2 regions of the Yoonia sp. D2-7 genome follow, and region 2 is predicted to be linked to the other one. Evidence: riboswitches for the same ligand, from Rfam matches in the RefSeq annotation. Region 2 holds a riboswitch; the other holds the start of a gene.
What was found. Region 2 has a riboswitch for thiamine pyrophosphate ahead of thiB (thiamine ABC transporter substrate binding subunit). Riboswitches for the same ligand answer to the same signal wherever they lie in the genome.
Positions count from the first base shown of each region.

Region 1: it holds a riboswitch for thiamine pyrophosphate, as region 2 does, so the genes downstream of both, thiM (hydroxyethylthiazole kinase) here and thiB (thiamine ABC transporter substrate binding subunit) in region 2, are expected to answer to the same signal.

Region 1 covers NZ_CM147912.1:1,271,755-1,279,479, reverse strand. The annotation lists gene AC0L7R_RS06185 (glycosyltransferase family protein) at 1-30, shown strand, start outside; gene AC0L7R_RS06180 (alpha-amylase family glycosyl hydrolase) at 32-1,780, opposite strand; TPP riboswitch at 1,991-2,079, shown strand; gene thiM (hydroxyethylthiazole kinase) at 2,125-2,901, shown strand; gene thiE (thiamine phosphate synthase) at 2,898-3,530, shown strand; gene thiD (bifunctional hydroxymethylpyrimidine kinase/phosphomethylpyrimidine kinase) at 3,527-4,345, shown strand; gene AC0L7R_RS06160 (ABC transporter substrate-binding protein) at 4,342-5,280, shown strand; gene tenA (thiaminase II) at 5,277-5,963, shown strand; gene AC0L7R_RS06150 (ATP-binding cassette domain-containing protein) at 5,960-6,685, shown strand; gene AC0L7R_RS06145 (ABC transporter permease subunit) at 6,682-7,419, shown strand.
Region 2 covers NZ_CM147912.1:289,030-296,754, forward strand. The annotation lists gene petB (cytochrome b) at 1-1,062, shown strand, start outside; gene AC0L7R_RS01270 (cytochrome c1) at 1,074-1,934, shown strand; gene AC0L7R_RS01275 (ATP-binding cassette domain-containing protein) at 1,995-2,684, opposite strand; gene AC0L7R_RS01280 (thiamine/thiamine pyrophosphate ABC transporter permease ThiP) at 2,671-4,197, opposite strand; gene thiB (thiamine ABC transporter substrate binding subunit) at 4,173-5,159, opposite strand; TPP riboswitch at 5,196-5,294, opposite strand; gene AC0L7R_RS01290 (urate hydroxylase PuuD) at 5,350-6,585, opposite strand; gene AC0L7R_RS01295 (LysR substrate-binding domain-containing protein) at 6,690-7,601, shown strand; gene uraH (hydroxyisourate hydrolase) at 7,598-7,725, opposite strand, start outside.

The DNA.
Region 1 (7,725 bases), 980 kb from region 2:
GCACTTGCGGATGTTGCAGAGTTTCAGTGACTTAACCGCGGTTGCTGATCCAACGACATTGGTAGGGGGCAAGCGTCAGGCCCCCTGCATCCATGTCGACCGGATCGCCGCTAAGCAGATCTATCCAAGGCTCATCGTCGATCAGGTTCATGGACATATGATCCACGCGCACGGTTTCAGCGCTGACGTTATGGAGTGCAAAAATGGATTGGTGCCGGTCCAAACTTTGCCGCCAAACCCCGAACACGCGGTTATCCAGCGGCATCGTGAATTGCGTCGCATTTGGATGAAATGCCGGTTGCGCGGCCCTGATCCGTAAGCGTTCGGTCAATGCGCCTAAAACACGCGCCTGCGGCGTTTCAGGATCATCTAACAGGTCATTTAATGTCGGATAATCCCACCGATGGCGGTTGATCGCACGGTTCATGCCGCGCCTTTCCACCTGTGCGTGATCGTTTGGTGTCGCAAGCATTGAATGGATATAGAATGCAGGGATCCCTTCAAGTGACATGACGATGGTCTGCGAACAGACATACCGGTCGAAGTGATGATCGTCTTGCCCCGTGAAGGTTTGCGACGTGGCATCGTAGAACGTCGTGTTGATTTCGTAGGGCGCCTGCCCCCCGTCAGGCAGGGCACGCATCGACACAAGACCGCCAATGTCTTTGATTGTGTCGATCATTTTGGCCTGCTCGACAGCGGGCAAAATACCCTCTACGGGGCGCATGCCGATGCCGTCGTGGCTGGCCGTAAAATTGAGATAGGCGCAGCCAAATTGCGCAGGCGGCATCCCGCTTTGCCAGCGACGCAAATAATGCGCAGACCCCGACATCATCGCATGCAGGATCAATGGCGGCAGGGGAAAGTTGTAGATCGCGTGGGCTTCGTTCCGGTTGCCGAAATAGCTTAGGTTTTCGGCTTTTGGGACGTTGGTTTCCGTCAGCAATATGATTGTTTCAGCAGCAAAATCGCATAACACCCGCATCAATTGCACAATAGCGTGGGTTTGCGGCAGGTGGATGGATGGCGTCCCGATTTCTTTCCAAAGAAAGGCAACCGCATCGAGCCGCACAATGCGCACCCCGTTATCCACATGCAGGCGAATGATGCGCAGGAATTCCAGCAGCACCTCTGGATTGCGAAAGTCGAGGTCGATCTGATCATGGCTGAACGTGCACCAGACGTGGCGCGGACCGTTCGCGGTTTCGACCTTTTGCAAAAGCGGCGTGGTCCGCGGACGCACGACTTCGTTCAAATCATCGTCTGGCGAGGCTTCAAAAAAGAACTGATCGTAGGGTTCTTGTCCTTGCAAGTAACTGTTGAACCACGTGCCTTGGCTAGAAACATGGTTCAGCACCAGATCCGACATCAGATGAAAGTCGTCCCCGATCCGGTTGATATCGGCCCAGTCACCGAGCTGCGTATCAACGGACCGGAAGTCGGATACCGCAAAACCATCATCAGACGTGTAGGGAAAAAACGGTAGGATATGGACACCGTTCACCGCGCCTTTCAGACGACGCAGCAAGAAATCATGAAGCAAATCCAGCGGCTTGTGTGCCCCGTCCAGTATTGAATTCCCGTAGGTAATCAACACCGCATCATGTTCGGTCCACAGATCATTGCTCGGCGTTCGGCCATGTTTGCGTGGTTTGGTCCCATCTGGCCAAAAAGCGTCTACGATTTGACTAAGAAGGATATCCGCGTCGATGTCCGGATAGACCTGCGCGATAAGTGGCAATAATTGCGTGCGAAGCGTCTTTTTCTTTGAAGTGTCCATAGGGTCAGAAAAACAGAGTTATCGCTAAGATCAAGCCGTTGCACGCAGTCGGCGGATATTCAGGTCAGGTTCGACATGCAAGCATCGCACTCGCTTCGCATTTCTTCGAAAACGCCTACTTATTGGGCAATAAGAATTCTGTGGGCCTCTGCATCAGACAACCCATGGGGCAATTTTTTCGTTTGACCCGCCTGTCCCGTGCATTTACGCAAACCGTACCAGGGGCGCCGAAAGGCTGAGACGTACCCTTTGAACCTGAACCAGATAATGCTGGCGGAGGGAGGTAGTGCGTTCCGGGCTTTGCGCGAGCGTCGTCTCTTTTTTCCGCTGAAAAAGGAGACATCATGGCCCCGCAACACCTTTTGGCAACGCTTCGTGAACAGAACCCGTTGGTGCAATGCATCACGAACTACGTCGCGATGAACGTGGCCGCGAACGTTGTTCTCGCGGCCGGTGCTTCGCCCGCAATGGTTCATGCATCTGAAGAAATTGCAGAATTCACCCCGATTTGTGGCGCGCTGACGATCAATATCGGCACGTTGTCCGCCCCATGGGCCGCGAGCATGTTGGCAGCCGCAAACGCGGCGAATGACAAAAACATCCCGTGGGTGTTGGACCCTGTTGCACATTTCATATCGACTTATCGCAAGGGCGTCGCTCAGGATTTATTGGCGTTGCGTCCCACGATCCTACGCGGCAATGCGTCCGAGATTTTAGCGATGGCAGGTGCGGCGGGTGCCGGTAAAGGTGCCGATAGCGGCGACAGCGTGGATGCTGCAGAAGATGCTGCACGCGCAATCGCCAAGGCACACGGCAGTGTGATTGCGGTCACCGGACCGGTCGATTTTGTGACAGATGGAACCCAATCAGCAAAGGTCACTGGCGGGTCTGACATCATGCCGATGGTAACCGCGTTGGGGTGCGCGCAAACAGCGTTGATGGGCGCCTATGCCGCCACTGGCCCCGCTTTTGACGCTGCCCTTGCGACGCTGGCGCACTACAAAGTCGCAGGAACAATGGCCGCGCAGCAGGCAAAGGGCCCCGGCAGTTTTCAGATGCATTTCCTTGATGCGCTAAGCGCCGTGCAGCCGGACGATCTGCCCAACGTGATCCAGTCATGACCCGCCTGCGCCAACAATTGCGACTGTATCTGGTGACAGACACAGCACTGTGCCGCGGTCATGGGCTGGTCGAAACAGTCCAAGAGGCGGTCGCGGGCGGCGTCACAATGGTGCAACTGCGTGCCAAGGACGCCAGCACCCGCGAACGGGTCGACATGGCCCGCGCGATCAAGGCCGCACTTGTCGGCACCGGTGTTCCGGTCATCGTCAATGATGATCTGGACGCCGCGATCAAGGCCGATGCTTGCGGTGCGCATATCGGTCAAAGTGATCTGGCTCCGGCAGACGCACGCGGGATATTGGGCCCCGACAAAATCTTGGGATTGTCATGCGAAACAGCTGCAACTGTCCAAGCAGCCGACCCTGATATCGTAGATTACCTTGGGATCGGGCCGGTATTCGGCACGGCAACAAAGCAAGATCACGAGGCGCCGATCGGTTTTGCTGGTTTGGCAGAATTGGCCGCTTTGACGTCGCTGCCGACCGTCGCGATCGGGGGCCTGAAAGCCAAGCATCAAGCGGACGTATTGGCATCCGGCGTTGATGGCCTCGCTGTCGTGTCCGCCATTTGCGGGCAAGTCGACCCGAAGTCAGCCGCCGAGTTATTCTTTCAGGAGCCCGTCCAATGATCCCGAACGTTCTAAGCATTGCGGGGTCTGACCCGTCTGGCGGCGCGGGCATTCAAGCCGATCTGAAAGCCATATCCGCCAATGGCGCATTTGCGATGGCGGCGATCACCGCGCTCACCGCGCAAAACACGCAGGGCGTTAGCGGTGTTCATTTGGTGCCGCCAGCGTTCGTGCGCGACCAGATCAACGCAGTTTTTGATGATATCCGTGTCGATGCCGTAAAGGTCGGGATGATCGCAAATGCCGATATTGCACAAGCGGTTGCCGATACACTGGCTGACCGCGACGCCCCTATCATCCTTGATCCGGTTATGATCGCAAAAGGCGGCGCGTCCCTTTTGGACCCCGATGCGATTGCCGTGGTGCGCGATGCGCTGTTGCCCATCGCAAACATACTAACCCCAAACCTGCCGGAAGCAGCCCAACTGTTGGACATGCCGGTAGCGCAAGCACGTGATGAGATGGCAGATCAGGGTCGCATGCTTTGTGCGCTTGGAGCAGACGCGGTGTTGATGAAAGGCGGACATCTGCCGGATGCCGATAGTCCTGATTGTCTGGTCACCGCGAACAACATCACTTGGTTCGAGGGCGCGCGCACCGCTACCCGCAATACACATGGGACCGGATGCACCCTGTCATCAGCGCTGGCTGCACAACTGGCCAAGACCGGCGACGTTCGTGCCGCTGTTGCCGCAGCCAAATCTTATGTGTCCCACGCAATCGCCCTCGCCGATCAGCTTTCCGTTGGATCAGGGCACGGGCCAACCCACCATTTCGCAGAACTGTATCGCGCATCAAAGGAACCGCTTTCATGAAAACCACATTGCTGGCCTCGGCCTTTTCCGTGTTTGCAGCGCCACTTTGGGCGCAAGATCAAATGACGCTTTTACTGGATTGGTTCGTTAATCCCGACCACGGGCCAGTCATCATCGCGCAAGAGAAGGGCTATTTCGCAGACGTTGATCTCGACGTTGACGTGATCGCCCCTGCGGACCCTTCGGACCCGCCCAAAATGGTCGCAGCGGGGCGCGCTGATTTGGCGATTTCCTATCAACCCCAACTACATCTTCAAATCCACGAAGGCCTGCCTTTGCAACGGGTCGGCACATTGATCGCGACGCCGCTGAACTGCTTGTTAACCCGCGCTGATGGCCCCATCGCGTCTCCCGCCGACCTGAAGGGCCGTAAAGTCGGGTTTTCAGTGGGCGGCGTTGAGGAAGCCGTTTTGGGGCACGTGTTGAACACGCACGGGCTGACGTTGGATGATGTTGAATTGATCAACGTAAATTGGTCGTTGTCGCCTTCGTTGATGTCCGGTCAGGTCGACGCCGTTATCGGTGCATTCCGAAATTTCGAACTGAACCAAATGGATATCGCAGGCGTGCCGGGGCATTGTTTCTACGTCGAGGAAGAAGGGCTGCCAGCCTACGATGAACTGATCTACGTCGCCAATTCCGAAACCATGGACACCGATATGATCATGCGTTTTCTCGCGGCGACGGAAAAGGCAACACAGTACATCGTCAATCACCCAGAAGAGGCGTGGCAGATTTTTGCAAACACAGCGCCAGAACTGCAGGATGAGCTTAACGCACGTGCGTGGGTAGACACCCTGCCCCGATTTGCATTGCGCCCGACGGCGATGGATGCAGGCCGTTATGAAACGTTCGAAGCGTTTTTACACGACGCGGGCCTGATACCAGAGGTCCATCCCGTATCGAAAATCGCCATTGATGTGACGTCGCAATGAACGATCAGTCTTACGGTCAAACCTTCGCGCAATGGCGCGCCGGTTGCCCCACTGCATGGCAGGCCTACACCCACCATGCCTTCGTTGAAGGACTTAGTGATGGAACTTTGCCGCGTGCGGCCTTCATCCATTACCTCATCCAGGACTATGTTTTCTTGGTCCATTTCGCGCGGGCGTGGTCCTTGGCGGTGGTGAAAGCTGAAACGCTTACGGAAATGAAGACATGCGCCACAACCGTCGATGCATTGGTCAATCACGAGATGGCCCTGCACGTCGCAACATGTGCTGCCGAAGGCATCGACGAGCAAACCTTGTTCACCGCAACCGAAGAATTCGAAAACCTCGCTTACACGCGGTACGTCATGGACGCTGGGCTGCAGGGTGATTTTCTCGACTTGATGGCAGCACTCGCGCCTTGTTGCTTTGGCTATGGCGAAATCGGGTTACGATTGGAAACGTCAGCGGCCAAAGACACGCCCTACCGCGACTGGATCACGACCTATGCGGACAATGATTACCAGACCGTGATGTCCGACGTCGGGCGCATGATCGACCAAGCTGTTGTGCGTAGGTTGGGGGATCGGCCGTTTACTGCCGCGCGTTGGCCACACCTTCAAGACCGGTTCACAACGGCCACGCGACTAGAAGCCGCTTTTTGGGACATGGGGCTAAAAGGCGCGTGATGGCAGCCCCTGCCATTCACGTCACTGGCCAGTACGACATCGCTGGCCAACGCATTTTTGGCCCCATTGATCTGACGCTGCACGCGGGACAATGGACCTGTCTTTTGGGGCAATCCGGAGTGGGTAAATCCACGTTGCTGAGGCTGATTGCAGGGCTGGATTGCGTTGGTGCATTTTCCGGGACCATCACGACCACTGACGGCGCAACACATGACGGTCGGATCAGCCTGATGGCGCAATCGGATCTGTTACTACCTTGGCTCAGCGTCTTGGAAAATATAGTCATCGGCAACCGCCTACGCGGCACTGAGCCGGATTTCGCACGCGCCGAAGAACTTATCGCCAAAGTCGGGCTAACGGCATATCGCAACGAAAAACCCGCCGCATTATCAGGTGGAATGCGCCAACGCGCGGCATTGGCACGCACCTTGATGGAAGATCGGCCCGTTGCGCTTCTGGACGAACCGTTTTCAGCACTAGATGCAGGCACGCGTGCTGACATGCAGGATCTGGCAGCTGACGTTTTAAAAGGAAAAACAGTGTTGTTGGTGACGCACGATCCCGCCGAGGCCGTGCGGTTGGGACATCAGATTATCGTTCTGACACCTGAGGCGGCAATTCAATGGCAACCACCCACAACAGAACCGATCCGCGACCAATACGCTGCGGAAACAACGGCGTGCCAAGCAGCGCTTCTTGATCACCTGAGGCGCGGCAAATGATCAAATTAGCGTATATTATGACCCCTGTTCTGTTCGGAATGTCCCTTTGGCAAGGCGTAGTTTGGCTAACCGACGTTCCCCAGTTCATTCTTCCATCGCCATGGCGCGTCGCGCAAACAGCATGGGAATATCGCGGTTTGATCCTGGAAAATGCCTTGGTCACTGGGACCGAAGTTGTCTTGGGACTTGTCCTTGGCACAATCCTTGGCGCATTCACTGCGATTCTATTAGCGAGTTTTCAAAGGCTTCACCGTTTGGTCATGCCATTGCTTATCCTTACGCAAGCGATCCCGGTTTTCGCACTCGCCCCGATCCTGACGCTCTGGCTGGGATACGGGATCGCATCGAAGGTTATGATGGCGCTGCTGATCATTTTCTTTCCTGTCACCAGCGCATTTTTTGACGGCTTAAGTCGCATCCCAAGCGGCTTTGCAGATTTGGCGCAGACAATGGGCGGGACGAAATGGCAGATCATGCGGCACATCAGAATACCGCATGCAATCCCTTCTCTGGGAACTGGACTGAAACTTGCGGCCGTTTATTCTCCCATCGGCGCCGTAATCGGGGAATGGGTCGGCGCATCGCAGGGGCTCGGGTACCTGATGCTGCTGGCGAATGGGCGAGCGAAGACCGATTTAATGTTCGCGAGCTTGCTGTGTCTTTGCCTCTTGGCGACACTCCTCTATTCTGCGGTTTCACTTGTATCGGATGGATTAAGCCGTGACGAACGCTGAAATCTCGGTAGTGCTTCAACGGAGATAATCGACGGATCCATATATGTAGTCCGTCGTATTCGCAGCGGCAGCATCAGAGCTGACGCTCCGATTATGCCTTCACGAGTCAAATTTCCTAACGTACTGTCGCCAACCACGATCTCGAACGAGCGATCTATCTTTGAGGGTTTGCCAAGTCGATTTTTTGCGTCAGTCGACATCCACATACATCTCGCTGGCCGTTAGTCGCGCCGCTTGTTTTACCTATTATTTATTCGTGAGATTTTTGGATTAATCGTCGAGAGATGCGGGTGGCTTCTTATTGGA
Region 2 (7,725 bases):
ATCCGTTATTTCCACATGAACGGCGCGTCGCTGTTCTTTGTGGCTGTTTACGCCCACATTTTCCGCGGACTTTACTACGGGTCTTACAAGGCACCACGTGAAGTCACATGGATCATCGGTATGCTCATCTATCTTTTGATGATGGGGACTGCGTTCATGGGCTACGTTCTGCCATGGGGCCAGATGTCGTTCCACGGTACCGCTGTTATCACTGGCTTGTTTGGCGCGATCCCGTTCATCGGTGAAAGCATCCAGACATGGTTGTTGGGTGCTGGCGCCGTTGGCCAACCTGCGCTGAACCGCTTCTTCTCACTGCACTATTTGATGCCGTTCATCATTGCCGGTCTCGTGATCCTGCACATTTGGGCGTTCCACACGACAGGCAACAACAACCCAACTGGTGTTGAGGTACGTCGGACATCAAAAGAAGACGCACAAAAAGACACGCTGCCATTCTGGCCATACTTTGTGATCAAAGACTTGTTCGCACTCGCTGTGATCTTGGTCGTGTTCATGGCGGTTGTTGGCTTCATGCCGAACTACTTGGGCCACCCGGATAACTACATCCCTGCGAACCCGCTTGCGACACCTGCACACATCGTTCCAGAATGGTACTTCTTGCCATTCTACGCGATCCTGCGGGCCTTCACTGCAGACGTTTGGGTTGTTCAGATCGTTCAGTTCCTGAGCTTCGGCATCATTGATGCGAAATTCTTCGGTGTTCTCGCGATGTTTGGTGCGATTGCTGTCATGGCGTTGGCGCCTTGGTTGGACACATCTTCTGTTCGCTCCGGTCGTTACCGTCCGATGTTCAAATGGTGGTTCGCGCTGCTGGTTGTCGACTTCATCTTGTTGATGTGGGTCGGTGCCCGTCCGGCGGAATTCCCGTATGACTGGATTTCTTTGATCGCGTCGGCTTACTGGTTTGCTTATTTCCTCGTGATCTTGCCATTGCTTGGTGTGATCGAAAAGCCAGACACACCACCGGCGACTATCGAAGAAGACTTCAACGCGCACTACCCGGCCAAAGGCACTGATGGTGCCACACAGCCGGCAGAGTGAGGAAAGATACAATGACTATGTTCCGTAAACTCACCCTTTCAGCCGTTGCTGCCGTGTCCCTTCTGGGGACACAAGCGGCGGCTGCCGGATCCGAAGTGCACATTCATGACGTTGATTTTTCATTTGATGGCATGTTCGGGTCTTTCGACCAGATGCAACTTCAGCGTGGCCTGCAGATCTACACAGAGATTTGTTCGTCATGCCACGGTCTTGAACATGTAGCGATCCGCACACTTGGCGACGAAGGCGGTCCCGCACTGCCCGAGGATCAGGTTTTTGCATACGCTGAATTCTACGAGGTCTTTGACCCTGCATTGTTCGACGGCGAAGGCGATTTCCGCACAGCCACACCAGCTGACAAATTCCCAGCTGTGACATCAGCAAACGCGCCCGACCTGTCCTTGATGGCAAAAGCGCGCGCTGGTTTCCACGGTCCATATGGCACGGGCCTTGCCCAGTTGTGGTACGGCATGGGTGGCGCTGAATACATCACTGCGCTGCTGTCCGGCTACGAAGAAGAACCAGAATGTGCTGCTGATGCGAACATGGATGGTTACTACAACACGGCGTTCGCGTCCGGTGGTTTCCCAGCAAGCTGCATCGATGAAAAAGGCAAGCACATGGTGCCTGGATCATGGATCGGCATGGCACAGCCAATCTACGGCGGCGACATCGATTTTGCTGACGGCCATTCCAACGACATCCACCACATGTCCGAAGACGTCGCAGCGTTCCTGATGTGGACAGCTGAACCAAAGATGATGGCGCGTAAGCAGGCTGGTCTGACCGGCGTGATCTTCCTCGCGATCCTGTCTGTACTGCTTTACCTCACAAACAAACGTTTGTGGGCACCACACAAGCACAAAGACTGATATCGTCTTGAACCAATTTGAAAGGCCCGCCAGTTTGGTGGGCCTTTTGCGTTTCGGGTGCTAGCCCAAATAGGCTTTTAATGCCGCCGGTGGATCGTCGAAAATCCGTTGTCCGTCGACGGGTGGGTGGGCTTTGCCATCAGCCACCAGCACCACACGATCCGCGATACGTCGTGCATCGTCGGGATCATGCGTCACCATGACAATGGATTTGCCAGCCGTAGCCAAGGTCGTTGTGACCAATTCCAGCATCTCGTCTTTTAGTGCAGGGCCTAAGGCCGCGAACGGTTCGTCCAGCAAAACCAAAGGCCGATCCGAAACCAGCACGCGGGCCAGTGCCGCGCGGCTTTGCTGGCCGCCGGACAGCGCGTTCGGTTTGCGCGATCCTAAATCAGTCAAGCCAACTTGCGTTAGTGTCTTAGCGACCGTCTCTTTTTGAGCGGTTGAAAGCTTGAGGTCGGGCTTAATCCCCAGACCGACGTTCTGTTCAATCGTTAGATGCGGAAATAGATTGTTGTCCTGAAACAACATACTGACGGGGCGTTCACCGGGCGGTTGCTTGGACAACGATTTATCGTGCCAAAGGATGTCGCCTGCAGTCGGCGCGATGAATCCGGCTATCGCCGCCAAAAGCGTAGATTTGCCGCCACCGGACGGACCGATGATCGCGGTGATCCCCGTTGGAAGCGCAAGGTGCGCAGTCAGGTGGAACGTGCCCTGTTTCAAAGTTACGTTTTCAAACGTCAGCATCAACGCGTCCTCCACGGTCACAAATCCAAAACAATAACAGGCTGAGCGCAACTAAGAGCAGCCCAGCACCCGCTGCCGCGTCCATCTGATAGGCACCCATGAGACGGTACATCGCAAGAGGTAAGGTTGCGCCGTTTTCATCCGCGAATAGGGCGATCACTCCCAAATCTCCCATCGACAGTGCTGCCGCGAGGCCAAGCGCAAAGCCTAGTGGCCTGCGTATGCGGGGCAATATGATCAGACGTAACCGTGTCCAGCCCGTGACGTTCAGCTGGTCCATCAACCGGCCATAGTCGGCGACAACGCCATCAACGGCAGGTGCAATGGAGCGCAGCGCAAATGGCAATGCCAGCGTCGCGTTGACCAATGCCGTGACGGGCAAGGCAAGATCGGATGGCCGCCAGAAGGGAAAGACAATCAGGAACAGGCCTGTGCCCACGACCAGACCTGATGCGGCAAGAGGCAAAACGCCAATGATTGACACGATGCGCCCGCCTTGCAAGGCAAGCGCCAACGCCATCGTGATGCACAAAATTGCAGATGCGAGCGCGACAAACACGGATCGCGCGGCGGCTTGGACAATGCTGAATGGTAATTCGGACAGGCCCATGATTCCGTTGATCACGACCATCGACAGGGGCACGATCAGAAACGCGGCGGCAAGGCCGATCCAAGCAAAATCGATGGACCGCGATCCATCCCAACGCTGCACCACGCGGTCCAGACCCGCGCCGAAACCATCCACGGCCGTGACTTGCCATGCGACGATGGCTGCAATGGTGCAGATGCCAAACTGGATACAGGCCAGTAAAGCGGCGCGCCCAAGGTCGAAATCGAACCGGACAGCTTGATAGATGGCGAGTTCCACTGTCGTTGCCTTCGGCCCACCGCCAAGGGTCAGCGCAACCGCGAAACTGGTCAGGCAAATCAGGAATATGACAAGAAATGTTCCGGGCAAAACGCTGCGCAGCATCGGCCATTCCAACAGACGACCGACAGGTGCGTTTAGCGTCGCCGCAAGCCGGAAACGCTCGGACGGGATCGCGAGCCAGCCTTGCAGAATGAACCGCGTCGCGAGTGGCAGGTTAAAGAAAACATGCGCCAGAACCACGCCATGAAAACCGTAGATCGTAAAGGTGGGGAGGCCCAACACCTCTAACCCTGCATTCAAAATACCGTTGCGCCCGAAAACTGCGAGCAATCCAAGAACGGCCACGATGACGGGAAGAATAAACGGGGCACCAAGCAGGGTAATCAAAGCCCCGCGTCCCCGAAAGGACTGCCTCGCCAATGCGCGTGCGACAGGGATCGCGATGATGATGCTGACCAATGCAGATACAAATGCCTGCGATACCGTAAATTTGATCGCGGCCCAATCTGCGGCAGAAAGGCCAGTGCCCACTTCGGCCCGCATCGCAACTGCGATCAACGTGCCAAGCGTCAGCACCAGCACCAACATCCCCGCCATGACAGCGGGGATGCGCGTGATTATTGGGACAGCGCTGCGCGCCATTCGGCCAATGCCTCTTCACGAACAGCAAGCGCATCTTCAGGTGTTTTCAGCAAAGATGTGGCTGGCGCGATCAAAGTGTCGAAACCGTCAGGCAGACCATCCGCAGGTGTGGCGGCTGGGTACATCCAGTTGGTTGTTGGGATGATGGATTGGAACGCGTCTGACACCATGAATTCCAAGAACTGGTCAGCCAATTCGGGCACATCGGTGCCTGCCACTTTGCCAGCGACTTCGACCTGCATGTAATGGCCGTCACTGAATTCCCATGCGACCTTGCTATCGTCTTCTTCGGCGATCAGGTGGTAGGCGGGCGACGTCGTGTAGGACAACACGGCATCCGCTTCGCCATCAAGGAACAGACCGTAGGCTTCGGACCAACCGGGTGTCACGGTGACAATGTTGTCAGCGATCGCGTCCCAGAATTGTGGGGCTTCGTCGCCGTAAACTTCTTTCGCCCACATCAGCAGACCAAGGCCCGGTGTGGATGAACGTGGGTCTTGGATCACGACCTTGATGTCGCTCTCGGCCAATTCGCGCAATGACGTCGGCGCGTCCGCGTCGGCGTTGCCTACAAAAGCGAAATAGCCCCAGTCAAACGGCATAAATTCCGTATCGGTCCAGCCCAATGGCAGCGTCAAGTCAGCCGTGATGCCGTGTGGTGCAAACAGACCTGTTTCACGGGCTGCGGCTGTCAGGTTTGTATCCAGTCCGAGCACGATATCGGCTTCGGTCCGTGGTCCTTCCAACTGCAAACGTGCCAGCAATGCAGCGCCGTCACCAGCCCCGACAAATTCCAGATCACATGCGCAGATTTCCTCAAACGCCGCTTCCACCGCAGGGCCGGGGCCCCATTCGCTGGTGAAGCTGTCGTAGGTGAGAACAGACAATTTCGGGGTCTCTGCCGTGGCTGCAGTCGCCAAGCAAAGTCCCGCAACAGCTGTCAGATAAGTGGTTTTGAACATCGTATCCTCCAAATGCGACGGGCGGATTGGGGGATAGCGTGTGTGCTAAACCTTCCCTCCGCCGGTCTTAACCGGTTCAGGTTCAACGGGTCAGCTTGCGCAATCTCAGCCGTATTGGCCCCCCGAGGTAGAGCGTTGGTAGGATGCTTTATGGGGAAGGGCAAGGGGAGCGGTTAACGCGTGTTAACGGCTAGCCATCGTTTCTAGCGTTTGTGATCCACGTGATCAGCGTTTCGCGGGCGTCGGCGTCCATCTGAATCGCGTTGGGTGGCGGCATGGCGTGTGAAACGCCAGCGTGCAGGTAAATCTGGGTTGCGTGTTTGGCGACGTCCGCTTGCGTTTCAAGGTACACGCCTTTGGGGGCCCAGCGAATGCCATCCCAGAAGGGTTCGCGCGCGTGGCACATCGAACAATTCCCAAGCACGGTGTTGTAGGCCTCGTCGAACCCTTCGGCAGACGCATAATGCTGTTCATAGGGCGTCATCGCGCGGGCTTCGGCCTGGTCGATGGTTTCTGTCGACCTGACTGATGACAGCCAAGCGATGATCAGCATGAGCAAGACGGTGACCGCCCACGTCCAGTTTGGACCAGCACCCGTGGCGTGCATCGTGTTGAAATAGTGTCGGATCGTAACGCCGGTCAGGAAAATCAGGCTTGCGATGATCCACGCGTATTCAGTCCCGAACGCCAGCGGGTAGTGGTTCGACAACATCAAGAACACGACTGGCAAAGTCAGGTAGTTGTTATGTGTCGACCGCAGCTTTGCGATCTTTCCATATTTTGCATCAGGCGTGCGCCCTGCTTTCAGGTCTGCGACAACGATGCGTTGGTTCGGCATAATTTGGAAAAACACGTTTCCTGTCATGATCGACGCGGTGAAAGCGCCAAGATGCAGTAACGCAGCGCGCCCTGTGAATATCTGGTTATACCCCCACGCCATCACAACGAGGATGACAAACAGCAACACCATCAACGTGGTTGGTTGTTCGCCAAGCTTGGATTTGCACAAGAAATCATAGGCCAACCAACCGATGGTCAGTGAACCGCCAGAGATCAGGATACCCTGCCACAACGTCAGATCAGCCTTGGTCGGATCGAGCAGGAATAATTCGCCACCGACCCAGTAGACGATCATCAAAAGGGCGGCACCAGACACCCACGTGATGTAGCTTTGCCATTTATGCCAGATCAGGTGTTCGGGCATGTTTGGGGGTGCGACGAGGTACTTCTGGATGTGATAAAAACCGCCGCCGTGCACCTGCCATTCTTCGCCATGCACGCCGTCGGGCATGTTCGGTGCTTTCTTTAGGCCAAGATCAAGCGCGATGAAAAAGAACGATGCGCCGATCCACGCCATGGCCGTGATCACGTGCAGCCAGCGGACGGAAAATGCGATCCAGTCCCAAAGAATTGCCATGTCGTACATTAGGGTCTCCGCCGTGCCATGTATAAAGTGCGGCCACACTAGGCCGCTTGTGATTATTCTGCTATTGCTTGGAATGGCCAAACAGCATCAAAAAATCCAGAACAATGTCATACCTCGATAATATCCGAACTTTTGTGCGCGTCTACGAACTCGGCAGTATGTCTGCTGCTGGGCGTGATCTGCGGATATCGCCTGCTGTGACATCAGCGCGGATATCGCAACTTGAGGAAAAATTGGGCGTTCGGCTGTTCCAGCGGACCACGCGCAGCCTGACCGCGACCGAACAAGGCCAAGCGTTCTATGGTGGAGCCTGCGAGGTACTAGAGGCCGTCGATGCCGCCGAAGCGAAGGTCGTGAACATCACCGATCAACCGCGCGGATCACTGTATGTTGCCGTGCCGTTGGGCATCGGGAAACGCTTGATCGCACCGCTTATTCCCGGTTTTTTGGAAGAATATCCTGACGTGCAGGTCAGGTTGCGGTTGACGGACCGGACAGTTGATCTGACGACGGAAGGGCTAGATCTGGCGTTTTTCATGGGCCAACCGACGGACAGCAATCTGCGGATGCGCAAAATCGCGGATGTGGAACGCGTGCTTTGCGCTGCGCCCGATTACATCGCGGCCCGTGGTCATCCCCTGGACGGCACAGCGTTGATTGCGGACGGCCACGAATGTCTGAACCTGCGCTTTCCGGGTGCAACCGAATTCCAGTGGCGGTTGATGACCCCCGATGGCCCCAAGAAGTTTCAGGTCGCGGGGCGTTACGAATGTGACGATGGCGATGTGTTGACCAATTGGGCGTTGGATGGCTGCGGCGTAGCGCTCAAGCCGGTATTCGAGGTCGCGGATCACATTGCGGCTGGCAGGCTTGTGGTCGTGGCGGATGAGACGCCACCAACGCCTGTGCAGCTGGCCTGCTTGTTCACGCACCGACGCAATCAAGACCCTAAGACACGGTTGTTTATGGACTACGTGATCAGCCGGATCGCACCGATTGTCCGCGCCGCCGATTAACTACCGCGATAGGTGCTGTAACCGAACGGAGATAGCAGCAGCGGCACGTGATAATGCGATTGCTCTGACATGCCGAACCGGATCGGGATGATATCAAGAAACCGCGGGTCCTCAGCGGGTGTGC